Regions from separate parts of the Streptomyces sp. NPDC012935 genome, predicted to be linked through region 1. Evidence: riboswitches for the same ligand, from Rfam matches in the RefSeq annotation. Region 1 holds a riboswitch; each other region holds the start of a gene.
The links. Region 1 has a riboswitch for cobalamin ahead of metE (5-methyltetrahydropteroyltriglutamate--homocysteine S-methyltransferase). Riboswitches for the same ligand answer to the same signal wherever they lie in the genome.
Positions count from the first base shown of each region.

Region 2: another riboswitch for cobalamin. It lies ahead of ACFY5C_RS04215 (energy-coupling factor ABC transporter permease); the one in region 1 lies ahead of metE (5-methyltetrahydropteroyltriglutamate--homocysteine S-methyltransferase).
Region 3: another riboswitch for cobalamin. It lies ahead of ACFY5C_RS04485 (ABC transporter substrate-binding protein); the one in region 1 lies ahead of metE (5-methyltetrahydropteroyltriglutamate--homocysteine S-methyltransferase).
Region 4: another riboswitch for cobalamin. It lies ahead of ACFY5C_RS30990 (ribonucleoside-diphosphate reductase subunit alpha); the one in region 1 lies ahead of metE (5-methyltetrahydropteroyltriglutamate--homocysteine S-methyltransferase).

Region 1 is NZ_JBIBBC010000017.1:55,056-58,419, forward strand. Features, by position in the region: gene metE (5-methyltetrahydropteroyltriglutamate--homocysteine S-methyltransferase) at 1-1,667, opposite strand, end outside; cobalamin riboswitch at 1,846-2,041, opposite strand; gene ACFY5C_RS32140 (3-hydroxybutyryl-CoA dehydrogenase) at 2,407-3,276, opposite strand; gene aceB (malate synthase A) at 3,273-3,364, opposite strand, start outside.
Region 2 is NZ_JBIBBC010000001.1:963,974-967,337, forward strand. Features, by position in the region: gene ACFY5C_RS04210 (Pls/PosA family non-ribosomal peptide synthetase) at 1-1,184, opposite strand, end outside; cobalamin riboswitch at 1,372-1,558, shown strand; gene ACFY5C_RS04215 (energy-coupling factor ABC transporter permease) at 1,588-2,289, shown strand; gene ACFY5C_RS04220 (energy-coupling factor ABC transporter substrate-binding protein) at 2,286-2,666, shown strand; gene cbiQ (cobalt ECF transporter T component CbiQ) at 2,673-3,364, shown strand, end outside.
Region 3 is NZ_JBIBBC010000001.1:1,023,252-1,026,615, reverse strand. Features, by position in the region: gene ACFY5C_RS04490 (methylmalonyl-CoA mutase family protein) at 1-1,556, opposite strand, end outside; cobalamin riboswitch at 1,699-1,880, shown strand; gene ACFY5C_RS04485 (ABC transporter substrate-binding protein) at 1,939-3,000, shown strand; gene ACFY5C_RS04480 (FecCD family ABC transporter permease) at 2,997-3,364, shown strand, end outside.
Region 4 is NZ_JBIBBC010000015.1:208,652-212,015, forward strand. Features, by position in the region: gene ACFY5C_RS30980 (ATP-binding protein) at 1-710, opposite strand, end outside; partial or broken gene ACFY5C_RS30985 (hypothetical protein) at 866-1,177, shown strand; cobalamin riboswitch at 1,196-1,370, shown strand; gene ACFY5C_RS30990 (ribonucleoside-diphosphate reductase subunit alpha) at 1,494-3,364, shown strand, end outside.

The DNA of each region.
Region 1 (3,364 bases):
TGGGCGTACTGCGTCCAGCGCACCGTCATCGGTTCGGGGCGGGAGATGTCGCCGGCCAGGATCGGCGGACGGACGTACCGCGTGCCGTAGGACTGCACCCAGCCGTGCTGGGTGGCGAGGTAGCCGGTGAGCTGCTCGGCGAAGTACTGGACCATGTCGTTGCGTTCGGCCTCGCCGTGCACCAGGACGTCGATCCCGGTCTTCTCCTGGAAGGAGATGACCTCCTGGATCTCGGCCTTGATGCGCTCCTCGTACCCTGCGGCGCCGATGCGCCCGCCGCGCAGGTCGGCGCGTGCGGCGCGCAGTTCGCCGGTCTGCGGGAAGGAGCCGATGGTGGTCGTCGGCAGCAGGGGCATGCCGAGGTGGGCGCGCTGGGCGGCGGCGCGTTCGGAGTACGGCTGGGAGCGGCGGGCGTCGGCCTCGGTGACGGCGGCGGCGCGGGCGCGGACGGCCGGGTCACGGGTGATCGGCGAGCCGGCGCGGGACGCCAGGTCGGCCCGGTTGGCGGCGAGTTCGGCGGCGACGGCGTGCGTGCCCTGGGCGAGGCCCTTGGCGAGCGTGACGATCTCGGCGGTCTTCTGTTTCGCGAATGCCAGCCAGCGCAGGACCTGCGGCTCGATGTCCCGCTCCAGGCCCGTGTCCAGGGGCACATGGAGCAGGGAGCAGGAGGCGGCCACGTCGACCCGGTCGGCCAGCCCGAGCAGGGTGCCCAGGGTGGACAGGGACTTCTCCAGGTCGTTGACCCAGATGTTGCGGCCGTTGACCACACCGGCGACCAACCGCTTGCCGGGCAGCCCGCCGACCGCGGCGAGTGCGTCCAGGTTCGCTGCGGCGGACCCGGTGAAGTCCAGCGCCAGCCCTTCGACCGGGGCCTTCGCCAATACCGGCAGGGCGTCGCCGACCCGGTCGAAGTACGAGGCGACCAGCAGCTTCGGGCGGTCGGTGAGGGCACCGAGGTCGCGGTAGGCCCGCTCGGCGGCATTCAGCTCGGCCGGGGTGCGGTCCTGGACAAGGGCGGGCTCGTCCAGCTGCACCCACTCGGCGCCGGCCGCGCGCAGGTCGGCGAGGACCTCGGCGTACACCGGCAGCAGGCGGTCCAGGAGCGTGAGCGGCTCGAAGTCCGCGGCGACCCCGGGGGCGGGCTTGGCGAGCAGCAGATACGTGACCGGGCCGACCAGGACTGGGCGGGCGGTGAGACCGAGCGCGAGGGCCTCCTTCAGCTCGGCGACCTGCTTGGTCGAGTCGGCCGTGAAGACGGTGTCAGGGCCCAGCTCCGGCACCAGGTAGTGGTAGTTCGTGTCGAACCACTTCGTCATCTCCAGCGGCGCCACGTCCTGCGTGCCGCGCGCCATGGCGAAGTAGCCGTCGAGGGTGCCGGCCGTGACGGAGTGCCGGTGGCGCTCGGGGATCGCGCCGACCATGACGGTGGTGTCCAGGACGTGGTCGTAGTACGAGAAATCACCGGTGGGCACCTCGTGGATGCCGGCGTCGGCCAGCTGCCGCCAGTTGGCGGCGCGCACGTCGGCGGCCGTGGTGCGCAGGGCGCCAGCGGTGACACGGCCCTTCCAGTAGCCCTCGACCGCCTTCTTCAGTTCCCGGTTCGCGCCCTGGCGGGGGTAGCCGTACACGGTGGCCCGTGCTGCCGCGGCTGCGGACTTCGTGGTCACGGAGATCTCCTTCGCGAGATGAATCCCTGAGATCCCGGCGACGGGACGAGAGCGCGAAGGGGTGACGAACCGGACGGTCGGAGCGTGCGCGGCTGGGCACGGTCGTCCGCCTGGTATGTACGCCGACCCGCCCTCGAGGTCACCGGGATGTCCGCGCACGGGTCGTCCGCGCGCGGGCAGTTGGCAGGTCTTCGGACTCGCGGGCACGTCCTCCTGACCGGAGGACACCTACTGGCCGTCGCTTCCCAGGCCCTCTTCGTCGGGCCCAGTGCGGATGACGGCGGTCGTTCCCACTCACCGCTGCGGGGCAGTCCCGGATTCTCACCGGGTTCCCTCTTGCGACGCATCCCACCTGGCGGGCGGGGCGAACCAGCTGCACCGGCCAGCCTACGGGGTGGCACCTCGCAGGGCAGCGCGGCATCCGTCATCCGGATGGTGAAATGGGACACCCGCGACGACGCCCCGGCTGCTGGCCGAGGTGTACGGAGTGGAGCCGAGGTCGCCCTCCATCCGCGCACGGGCGCACCCGAGATGACCTTCCCCGGGGAGCCGCAGGCGGTCGCCGCGACCAGGACGGGCCACTCGGCAGGCTCTGAGTGCCCGGCGCGTTGCGAGGGCGGGAGCGCCACAGAGCGGGAAGCGCCTGACAGCGCCTCCCGCCCTTCCCCTGTGTCAGCCGCGCGGGAACCCTCACTCCCGGCGGCGACGCGGACCCCTCAGCCCGCGTCGTACCAGGCCCTCAGTCCTGGTCGTAGATGTGGAACCCGCGGCCGGTCTTGCGGCCGAGCAATCCCGCCTCCACCATCCGCTGGAGCAGCGGGGGAGGGGCGTAGAGGGGCTCCCTGAACTCGTCGTAGAGCGACCCGGCGATCGAGGCGACGGTGTCGAGGCCGATCAGGTCCGCGAGCCTGAGCGGGCCCATGGGGTGGGCGCAGCCCAGCTCCATGCCCGTGTCGATGTCGGCGGCTGTGGCGAAGCCGGACTCGGCCATCCGGACCGCCGACAGCAGGTACGGGATGAGCAGGGCGTTGACGACGAAGCCGGCCCGGTCCTGGGAGTGGATCACCGTCCTGCCCAGCGTCCTGGTGGCGAATTCCCGTACTGCGGCAAGCGTCTGAGGCGCCGTGTGCAGCGAGGTCACGATCTCCACCAGCGGCAGCACCGGCACCGGGTTGAAGAAGTGCAGGCCCACCACCCGGTCCGCCCGGCCGGTCGCCATGCCCAGCCGCATGACGGGGAGTGAGGAGGTGTTGGTCGCCAGCACCGCCTCCGGATCCTCGACGATCTTGTCGAGCGCGGCGAAGACCTCGGTCTTGGCGGCCGGGTTCTCGATGACGGCCTCGACGACGAGCTGCCGGTCGGCGAGATCGTCCAGGCTGCCGCTGAAGGCCGTGCGGTCGAGCGCGTCTCGCGCTGCGGCCTCCTCCAGCCTGCCGCGGCGCACCGCGCGGTCGAGTGACGCCGCCATCCGGTCCCGTGCGGCGCGGGCCGCGACCTCGTCCACTTCGCAGACCACGGTGTCGAGGCCGGCCCGTGCGCACACCTCGGCGATCCCGGCCCCCATCTGCCCGCCGCCGACCACGCCGACGCGCTGGATGCCCCCGCTCACGCCCCGGCCTCCGTCCGCTTCACGAGGTGCCGCGTGTACGCGTCCGGGGTGAAGAACAGCGGCAACTCGCCCGCCAGGGCGGTCCGTT
Region 2 (3,364 bases), on a different contig from region 1:
GCGGGCCCCGGCTCCAGTGCCGTGCTGAGCTGCGGGACCTCGACGAGCAGTGCGGCGACGCCGCCGACCGCCAGGGGTATGTACACGACCAGCGCGAGCAGCAGCTGCAGAGCACTGTGGGTCGCTCTGCGCACCGCGCCGCAGCGGACCTGCCCCACCACCTGGTAGTCCACGTCGGCCCGCTGCGCCGGTGACCCGTGCCAGTGCTCGCCGTCGGGCACCGCCTGTCCACGGTGCAGCGAGGAGGCGTGGCCGAGCTGTGCCCCGTCACCGAGCGCTGTGTCGATGTCGAGGACCGTGGCCTCGCTGACCAGCACGTTCCTGCCGAGGGTGACCGGGCCGGTCTGGATCAGCCCGGCGTGCGCCCGATAGCAGGAGAAGAACGAGTCCTTGCGGACGACCGCACCGTCACCGATGGAGAGCAGATCGGTGCACACGGGCACGTTCCGGGAGAGGACCACGGCCCCCCGTCCGACCTTCGCGCCCAGCGCCCTGAGGTAGAGCAGGTAGAGCGGGGAACCGCTGAACAGCACCATCGGATCCGCCCGCACCAGCGTCTTGACGATCCAGAAGCGGACGTACCTGACGCTCCAGACGGGGATGTGCTGAGGCTTCCACCGGCCTACGAGGGTCCACTTCACGAGTACGGGCAGGACACAGAGGGCCAAGAAGGCCGCACCCCCGAACAGGACCGAGCGCAGATACACATCGACCACGCCCGATCCGGCGGAAATCCACCCGTAGCCCAGGGCGGTGCCGAAGGCGAGGAGGTAGGCGTACGCCAGGAAGGCGAGGAACTGGAGCGCACCGCAGAGAACGTACTGCCGCATGCCCGCCGCGGACCGGCCCGGCGCCGAAGCCGGGGCCGGTGACTCCCGTGCGGGAGCCGCGGCCGCGGGTTCCGTCCGCGACATCGGCTCGGCATCCGCGAGCGCCGTCGCCAGGCTCCTGATCGTCGGGTGCCGATAGACGTCCCTCATCGACACCGACGGCAGATCCGCACGCTTCCTGACTCGTGCACAGAAGTGCGCCATCACCAGCGAGTCGGCGCCCAGGTCGTCGAAGAAGTGACCGTCGACCGGCACCTGCTCGCTCCGCACGACCTCGGCCAGCACCGCGGCGAGGGTCCTCTCGATGGCGGCCGGTTCATCGCACCCGTCCAGCAGGGCCGTGGATTCCTCCATGCACTTGATTCGGCGCCGCAACGCGGACAGATCGCCATATTCAAAACTTCTTATGACTGATCCGCATTCGATTACCCAGGGTGTACATGTTGTTGCGGAGTCGGCGGCCCGCCCAACTCGGCCGTGGGGCGCGCGAACGCCCCTTTCACGCCCCCGAGGCGCGCTTGTCAGCCACCCTGTGCGGGCACTACTGTCACCACGCCTTGGTGAACGGGAAATCCGGTGTGATGCCGGTGCGGCCCTCGCCACTGTGAATCGGGAAGTCCGGCTCCGGCCCTCACGGGCAGCCACTGGGTCCTTCGGGACCCGGGAAGGCGGAGCACGGGCGGTGGTACCCGTCAGCCAGGAGACCGGCCAAGGCGCGTCAACCATCCACGAGGTGCTGGAGAGGGTCTGCTGAGCCATGCACATAGCCGAGGGTTTCCTCCCGCCGGCGCACGCGGTCGCCTGGGGCGTCGCGTCCGCTCCGTTCGTCGTCCACGGAGTCCGTTCGCTCACCCGTGAGGTCAGGGAGCACCCCGAGAGCACGCTGCTCCTCGGCGCCTCCGGAGCCTTCACGTTCGTCCTGTCCGCGCTGAAGCTGCCCTCGGTCACCGGCAGCTGCTCGCATCCCACCGGCACCGGGCTGGGCGCCATTCTGTTCCGGCCGCCGATCATGGCGGTCCTGGGCACCATCACGCTGCTCTTCCAGGCGCTGCTGCTCGCGCACGGCGGCCTGACCACGCTCGGTGCCAACGTCTTCTCCATGGCGATCGTCGGCCCCTGGGCCGGATACGCGATCTACAAACTGCTGCGCCGCTACGACGTGCCGCTGATGGTGGCGGTGTTCTTCGGGGCGTTCGTCGCCGACCTCTCCACCTACTGCGTCACCAGCGTCCAGCTGGCGCTGGCGTTCCCCGACCCGAGCAGCGGATTCCTGGGCGCGCTCGGCAAGTTCGGCTCCATCTTCGCCGTCACCCAGATCCCCCTCGCGGTGAGCGAGGGACTGCTCACGGTGCTCGTGATGCGGCTGCTGGTGCAGTCCAGCAAGGGCGAGCTGACCCGGCTGGGCGTGCTCCTCACCAAGAGGCAGTCCCGGACCGAGACCGAGGCGGTGGCCCGATGAGCAAGAACACGAAGATCAACGTCCTGCTGCTGCTCGTCGTGGCCGCGCTCGCGGTCCTGCCGCTCGCTTTCGGCCTCGGCGATCACAAGGAGGAGCCCTTCACGGGCGCCGACGCCGAGGCGGAGACCGCGATCACCGAGATCAAGCCGGACTACGAACCCTGGTTCTCACCGCTGTACGAGCCGCCGTCCGGTGAGATCGAGTCGGCGCTGTTCGCCCTCCAGGCCGCCCTCGGCGCCGGCGTCCTCGCCTACTACTTCGGCGTGCACCGGGGCAGGCGCCAGGGCGAGCAGCGGGCGCTGGAGCGGGCACGGGACACCGGGGGCGCGGCCTGCGGCACCGCGGCCGCCGAGGAGTCCACGGCCGAAAGGGCCTGATCACTCGTGCTGCCGATCGACGCGGCGGCGCACAGCAGTCGCTGGCGCCGCCGCCACCCGGTGGACAAGGCCGTCCTCGGGCTCGGTCTCACCGTGCTCGCGATCTCGCTGCCGCCCTGGCCGGGCGCGGCCCTGGTGCTCCTGACGTCCCTCGTGGTGCTGCTGGGACCCGCGGGCGTGCCGGGCCGGCGGCTGTGGCGTGCCTATCGCGTGCCGCTGGGCTTCTGCGTGACCGGCGCGGTCACCCTGCTCGTCCAGGTGGGCGGGCCGCAGGGCTTCGTGTCCCTCGCCCACGACGGGCCGCTGCTGGCGGGGGAACTGCTGCTGCGCACCTCGGCGGCCTCGCTCGGGGTGCTGCTGTTCGCCTTCACCACGCCCATGTCCGACCTGCTGCCCCGCCTGGTGAAGGCGGGGGTGCCCGCGCCTGTCGTGGACGTCGCCCTGGTGACGTACCGCATGAGCTTCCTGCTCCTGGACTCGGTGCGCCGTATCCGGGAAGCCCAGGCCGCCCGGCTGGGGCACATGAGCCGGGCCGCGGAGTGGCGTTCCCTGGCCGGGCTCGGCGCGACCGCCTTCGTGCGGGCCTTCGACCGGGCCACCCGGCTCCAGGCCGGGCTCGCCGGGCGCGGCTACGACGGCACCCTGCGTGTCCTGGTGCCCGAGGCCCGCGTGTCCGTCCGCTTCACGGCCGCGAGTTG
Region 3 (3,364 bases), on a different contig from region 1:
CCGCCCGCCTGGAAGAGGTTCGAGGCGAAGGTGAGGCGCGCGGTGTGGGCGGCGGCCGGGCCGAGCGCGGCCAGGAAGATCCGCGGCCGGGAGCCGGTGGCGGCCAGGTGGGCGTCGGAGCGGGCGCGCAGGGCCTCGTACGCCTCGTCGCGGCGGACCCGCGGGAGGCCCCCCGACCTGGGCTCGGGCGCGGGCGCACGCTCCACGGGCGGCTCGGTGAGGTTCGGGAACTCGCTGACGCCGGTGATCGGTTCGCGCCGCTTGGCGAGCTTGCCGGTACGCGCCTGCCACGTCTCGGCCAGGTCCTGGCCCAGCTGCCCGGAGCGCAACGCGGCCGCCTGGCCGCCCGCCTGCTCGATCCGCTGGAAGAACGCCCAGCCCGCCCGGGCCAGTTCGTCGGTGAGGGTCTCCACGTACCAGGAGCCGCCCGCCGGGTCGATCACCCGGGCGAGGTGCGACTCCTCGATGAGGATGGTCGAGGTGTTGCGGGCGATGCGGCGCGCGAACGCGTCCGGCAGGCCGAGCGCGTGGTCGAAGGGCAGCACGGTCACCGCGTCGGCGCCGCCGACCCCGGCGGCCAGCGTGGCGACCGTCGTGCGCAGCATGTTCACCCAGGGGTCCCGGCGCGTCATCATCACCGGCGAGGTGACGGCATGCTGCACCTGCGCGCTGGGCGCCCCGCAGACCTCGGTCACCCGCGCCCACAGCCGACGCGCGGCCCGCAGCTTGGCGATCGTCAGGAACTGGTCGGCGGTGGCCGCGTAGCGGAACTCCAGCTGGGCGCATGCCGCTTCCGCCGTCAGCCCCGCCTCGGTGAGCTCACGCAGATACGCGACGCCGGTCGCAAGCGAGGAGCCCAGCTCCTGCGCGGCCGAGCCGCCGGCCTCGTGGTACGGCAGCGCGTCCACGGTCAGCGCCCGTAGCCCCGGGTACTCCCCGGCGCACAGCCGCGCCAGCGAGGCGACCGGCGCGAACTGCGAGGACGTGCCCGTACGGGCTTCATGGCCGAGCGGATCGGCGCCGAGATTGCCGCGCGCGGCCTCCTTGGCGACGCCCCGCTCCTCGTACTGCCGCAGCAGCTCCCGCGCGGCGGGCTCCACGTCGGCTCCGGCGTCGAGGACGACAGGGGCCAGGTCGAGGTAGACGCCCTCCAGAGCCCGGCCGAGCGACGACACCGGGAGGCCGCCCTCGCCGAGGACCAGCCAGAGCGAGGTGACGCCGTTCTCCAGATCCGCGAGCACCAGGCCGTCCGTGAGGGCCGTGTGCCGCTGCCGCAGGTCCCAGCCGCCGGCCGTGTTGCCCTCGGCGCGACCGCCACGGACGAACGGGGCGAATCCGGGCAGACCGGGATCGGGTGCGGCTTCGCGCGAGGTGTACAGGGGGCGGGTGCGCAGCCCGTCCTCCAACGCAGTGGACAGGGCGTCTTCCGCCGCCGGGCCCGAGACGTCCTTGCCCGACTTGCGCAGCACGCCTTCCACCAGGCGTTGCCATTGCTCATGGGTTGCGTCAGGGAACTCGGCGGCCAGCGAGAGCCCGTCGTCAGGCAGGACCGTCATGCTCGGATGCTAGGTCAGATCATCAAAGGAGCAGCAGAGGGCACGGCTGTGACCTTGCCCTCTTCCAAGTTGTGACGTGGGTCTCCGCGCCCTGCCGGGCCCCCGGGATGCCCGCTCGAACGCCCCCGCCGCAAGCTGGGCTTGATAGCCTCCGAGGGCCAGTCGAGCCACACCCGAGGCCAGGGAATCCGGTGCGAATCCGGAACTGACGCGCAGCGGTGAGGGGGACCGGCGGGGCACAGACGCACGCCACTGGGAGACCGGGAAGGCGCCCCGTCGGGACGAACCCGAGTCCGAAGACCTGCTGGCACTCCACGCCCGCGCGTGGAGGACGTCCGTAGGCCAGGCTCCGCGTACGAGCCCCGACAACCGAGGCACGCCTGTGTACCGTTTTGCCCTCCGTCCCGCCGCCCTGCTGCTGGCGCCCGCCCTCCTGCTCACCGCGTGCGGCGGCTCGGGAAGCGGCAGTACCGACGACACCGGGAAGTCCGCCGCCGCGGGCTACCCGCTCACCCTCGACAACTGCGGCCACCAGGTCACCCTGAAGTCGCCCCCGAAGCGGGCCGTCTCCCTCAACCAGGGCACCACGGAGATCCTGCTCTCCCTCGGCCTCGCCGACCGGGTGGCCGGCACGGCGACCTGGACCGACCCGGTCATGAAGGGACTGCAGAAGGCGAACGCCTCCGTGCCGCGGCTCGCGGACAACGCGCCCTCCTTCGAGAAGGTCCTGGACGCCGAGCCCGACTTCGTGACCTCCTCCTTCGTCTCCACCCTCGGCAAGGGCGGTGTCGCCACCCGCGAGCAGTTCGAGAAGCTGGGCGTGCCCACCTACGTCTCGCCCTCCGACTGCTCGGCGGGCAAGGACAACGGCAGCGGCGGCGACGGCTCGCGTTCCACCCCGCTCACCCTCGACACCGTGTACGGCGAGATACGCGATCTGGCCCGTGCGTTCGGCGCCGCCGAGCGCGGCGAGAAGCTGGTCGCCGAGCTGAAGGAGCGGGTGCACAAGTCCACCGCAGGGCCCGCCGCCTCCGATGTCACCCTGATGTACTGGTTCGCCAACTCCCAGTCGCCCTACCTCGCCGGCTGCTGCGGCGCGCCGGGTGCCATCACCCGCGCCGTCGGCGCCCGGAACGTCTTCTCCGACACCCACGACGAGTGGCCCCAGATCGGCTGGGAGACCGTCGCCGACCGAGACCCCGACGTCATCGTGATCGGCGACCTCACACGCAAGCAGCAGACCGCGGAGAGCGCCGAGGCCAAGATCCGCTTCCTGGAGACCGACCCCGCCACCCGCAACCTGACCGCCGTGAAGAAGAAGCGGTACGTCCTGCTCAGCGGTCAGGCGATGAACCCGTCCATCCGCACGGTCGAAGGGATCGAGAAGGTCGCCGCGGGCCTGCGCGACTTCGGGCTCGCCGGGCCCGCGGGACTCGCCAAGTGAGCGTCCGTACGCCGCTGCTGACCCTCGGCGGCCTGGCGGCGCTGCTCGCGTCGGTCGCCGTCGCCGTGACGATCGGGCCGGCCGACATCTCCACGGCGGACGTGTGGGCGTCCGTGGCCGCCCATCTGGGCCTCGGCGAGGGCACGTTGGCGCCGCTGCGCGACGGCATCGTCTGGAACCTGCGCATGCCGCGCACGCTGCTCGCCGCGGTGTGCGGGGCCGGACTCGCCGTGTGCGGGGCGGTCATGCAGTCGCTGTTGCGCAATCCGCTGGCCGATCCGTTCGTCCTCGGGGTGTCCTCCGGCGCGTCCACGGGAGCGGTCGCAGTGGTCGTGCTCGGGGTCGGCGGGGGAGTGGTGTCGCT
Region 4 (3,364 bases), on a different contig from region 1:
AAGCGCTGCTTGGCCATGCGTTCGAAGTTCAGGTCGGTGCCGCCGTTCGCGTCCCGCAGCCGGATCGGCACCGGTACGGCGTTCTGCTCCGCCAGCAGTTCGGTGAGCCGTACCAGGACGGCGGTCTTGCCCACGCCGACACCGCCGACCAGCAGATAGGGACGGCGCGTGTCGCGCTCGCGCAGCCGTTCGGCGATGACCTGGGCGATCTCCTCCCTGCCTACGATCTCGGTGGCGTCCGGGCCGGCGGTGAGCACCAGTCGGTGGGGATCGTCCCGTGCCTTTGCGAGATAGCGCCGCTTGGTCCACCGGTACCACCAGAACAGAAAGAGGGTGGCGGCGAGCGACGCGGCGAGCACCGGGCCGAGGAAGCGCAGGACGGTCTCGAATCCGTCATTGCCCTGCCGCCACTTCTCGAAGCTGGTCGTGTTGCTCGAGATCAGGATGTACAGGCCCTCCACCACCCACGCGAGCAAGGCGAGCGCGGCCACCGTCCAGATGGCCCGGGTGACGTTGGTGTAGGTGAACCACCGGCGCCACTTCCTGGGGCGGGTGGTGCCGCCGCGAGCCTCCAGGCGGATCGTCAGCCGGTGCCAATGGGCCACGAACCCCTGCCTGACCCAGGTGCCCGCCCGTCTCGGAGCCAGCGTCGCCATCGGCGCGTTGCGCGGTCGCTTCTTGCCGGGCGGGCGACGGACGACCCTCGTCATCGTTCGTCTCCTTCCGAGGAGGACTCTCGAAACGGAGCGACCGCGGAGCGCCGACACCTATCTCCATAGAAGCACTCCCGGAACTCCCCGCAACCCGGCGGCCCTCGGCGAAAACCCTGGGCCGTCCCCGGGACCGGTCCGGCAGACTCGGGCGTATGGACATCGCGATCCGGCCGACGGATCCCGGCGAGTTCGACGCGCCCGGCGAGTTCACCACCAGGAAATACTCCAAGCGCGCGGCCGCCGCCGAGGTGGTGGTCACGCGGACCGCCAACTGCTGGGCGGGGTGACCTTCGTCCCGTCCGGCGGCCCCCTGGCGAGGCAGCCCGCACGTGCGCGCCCGTAGCGACCGCGCTCGCGCCCGCGCCCGCGCCACGGAGGGCTGCGTACGCATCGTCCTGTCGACCCAGCGAGCCATGCACGCCCGGATCTACATCACTCTCCTCACCTACGAGTTGACGCTCTGAAACCAGCGCGACACAACATCTGGGGGTGGCGTGGCGGGTGAGCACAAGATGTATGCTCATGCTCGCTGTCGCCGCAGGGGAATCCGGTGCGAATCCGGAACTGTCCCGCAACGGTGTACTTGTGCATGTCTGTTCCCAGGACCGGCATGCGCAGGAGTCAGTCCGAGGACCTGCCGACAGCGCGCCCGGCCACCCGGCCGGTGCGCCCGACGTCCGGGCCTCGCGGAATGGGCCGGTGGACGCGACGCCGTGTGCGCTCGTGTGCTGCCCCCTGCCCTCGCCGAGGCCCCCGTGCCGAGCGAGGGAGAGCCCCCACGTGACCATCGCGCCAGCAGATCCGGCCTCAGCCGTCCCGACCGTCCCTACGGACGAGGACGCCCCGGGAACCGCCTTGCTGCGGACCCTGACCGAGCTGACCGCCGACCTCCCCGACGCCGACCCCGGCCGGGTCGCCGCCGCCGCGCTGCGCGGCCGGTCCGCGTTCGCGGACGAGGCGGAGCTGCGCGAGCTGGCCACCGAAGCGGCGGCCGGCCTGATCTCCGAGGACCCCGCCTACTCGAGGCTCGCCGCCCGGCTGCTGACCCTCTCCATCGCCGCCGAGGCCGCCTCGCAGGGCGTCACGTCCTTCACCGGGTCGGTCGCGGTCGGGCACCGTGAGGGCCTCATCGCCGACCGGACCGCCGAGTTCGTGCGCCTGCACGCGGCCCGCCTCGACGCCCTGGTCGACATGGACGGCGACGACCGCTTCGGCTACTTCGGCCTGCGCACCCTGCACAGCCGGTACCTCCTGCGGCACCCCATCACCCGCAAGGTCGTCGAGACGCCCCAGCACTTCATGCTGCGCGTCGCCGCCGGTCTCGCCGAGGACGACACCGCCCGGTCGGTGGACGAAGTCGCCGCGCTCTACGGGCTCATGAGCCGCCTCGACTACCTCCCCTCCTCCCCCACCCTCTTCAACTCCGGCACCCGGCATCCCCAGATGTCGTCCTGCTACCTCCTCGACTCCCCCAAGGACGAGCTGGACTCCATCTACGACCGCTACCACCAGGTCGCCCGCCTCTCCAAGCACGCGGGCGGCATCGGTCTTTCGTACTCCCGTATCCGGTCCCGGGGTTCGCTGATCCGCGGCACCAACGGTCACTCCAACGGCATCGTGCCGTTCCTGAAGACCCTCGACGCCTCGGTCGCCGCGGTGAACCAGGGCGGCCGGCGCAAGGGTGCGGCCGCGGTGTACCTGGAGACCTGGCACTCCGACATCGAGGAGTTCCTGGAGCTGCGCGACAACACCGGTGAGGACGCCCGCCGTACGCACAACCTGAACCTCGCGCACTGGGTCCCGGACGAGTTCATGCGCCGGGTCAACGCCGACGAGCCGTGGTCGCTGTTCTCGCCGTCGGACGTGCCGGATCTCGTCGACCTGTGGGGCGACGAGTTCGACGAGGCGTACCGCAAGGCGGAGGCGGCGGGGCTCGCGAAGAAGACCATCCCCGCCCGTGATCTGTACGGCCGCATGATGCGCACCCTCGCGCAGACCGGCAACGGCTGGATGACCTTCAAGGACGCCGCCAACCGCACCGCCAACCAGACGGCCCTGCCGGGCCATGTCGTCCACTCCTCCAACCTCTGCACGGAGATCCTGGAGGTCACGGACGACGGGGAGACGGCGGTCTGCAACCTGGGGTCGGTCAACCTCGGCGCCTTCGTGAACACCATGACCGGCGACATCGACTGGGAGCGGCTCGACGCGACCGTCCGCACGGCCGTCACGTTCCTCGACCGGGTCGTCGACATCAACTTCTACCCGACCGAGCAGGCGGGCCGGTCGAACGCCAAGTGGCGGCCGGTCGGGCTCGGCGCGATGGGCCTGCAGGACGTCTTCTTCAAGCTGCGCCTGCCCTTCGACTCCGCCGAGGCGAAGGCCCTGTCCGCCCGGATCGCCGAGCGCATCATGCTCGCCGCCTACGAGGCCTCCGCCGACCTCGCCGAGCGCAACGGCCCGCTGCCGGCGTGGGAGAAGACCCGTACCGCCCGCGGTGTCCTGCACCCCGACCACTACGACGTCGAGCTGACCTGGCCGGAGCGCTGGTCGGCCCTGCGCAGCCGTATCGCCACCACCGGCATGCGCAACTCCCTTCTGCTCGCCATCGCGCCCACCGCGACCATCGCGTCGATCGCGGGTGTCTACGA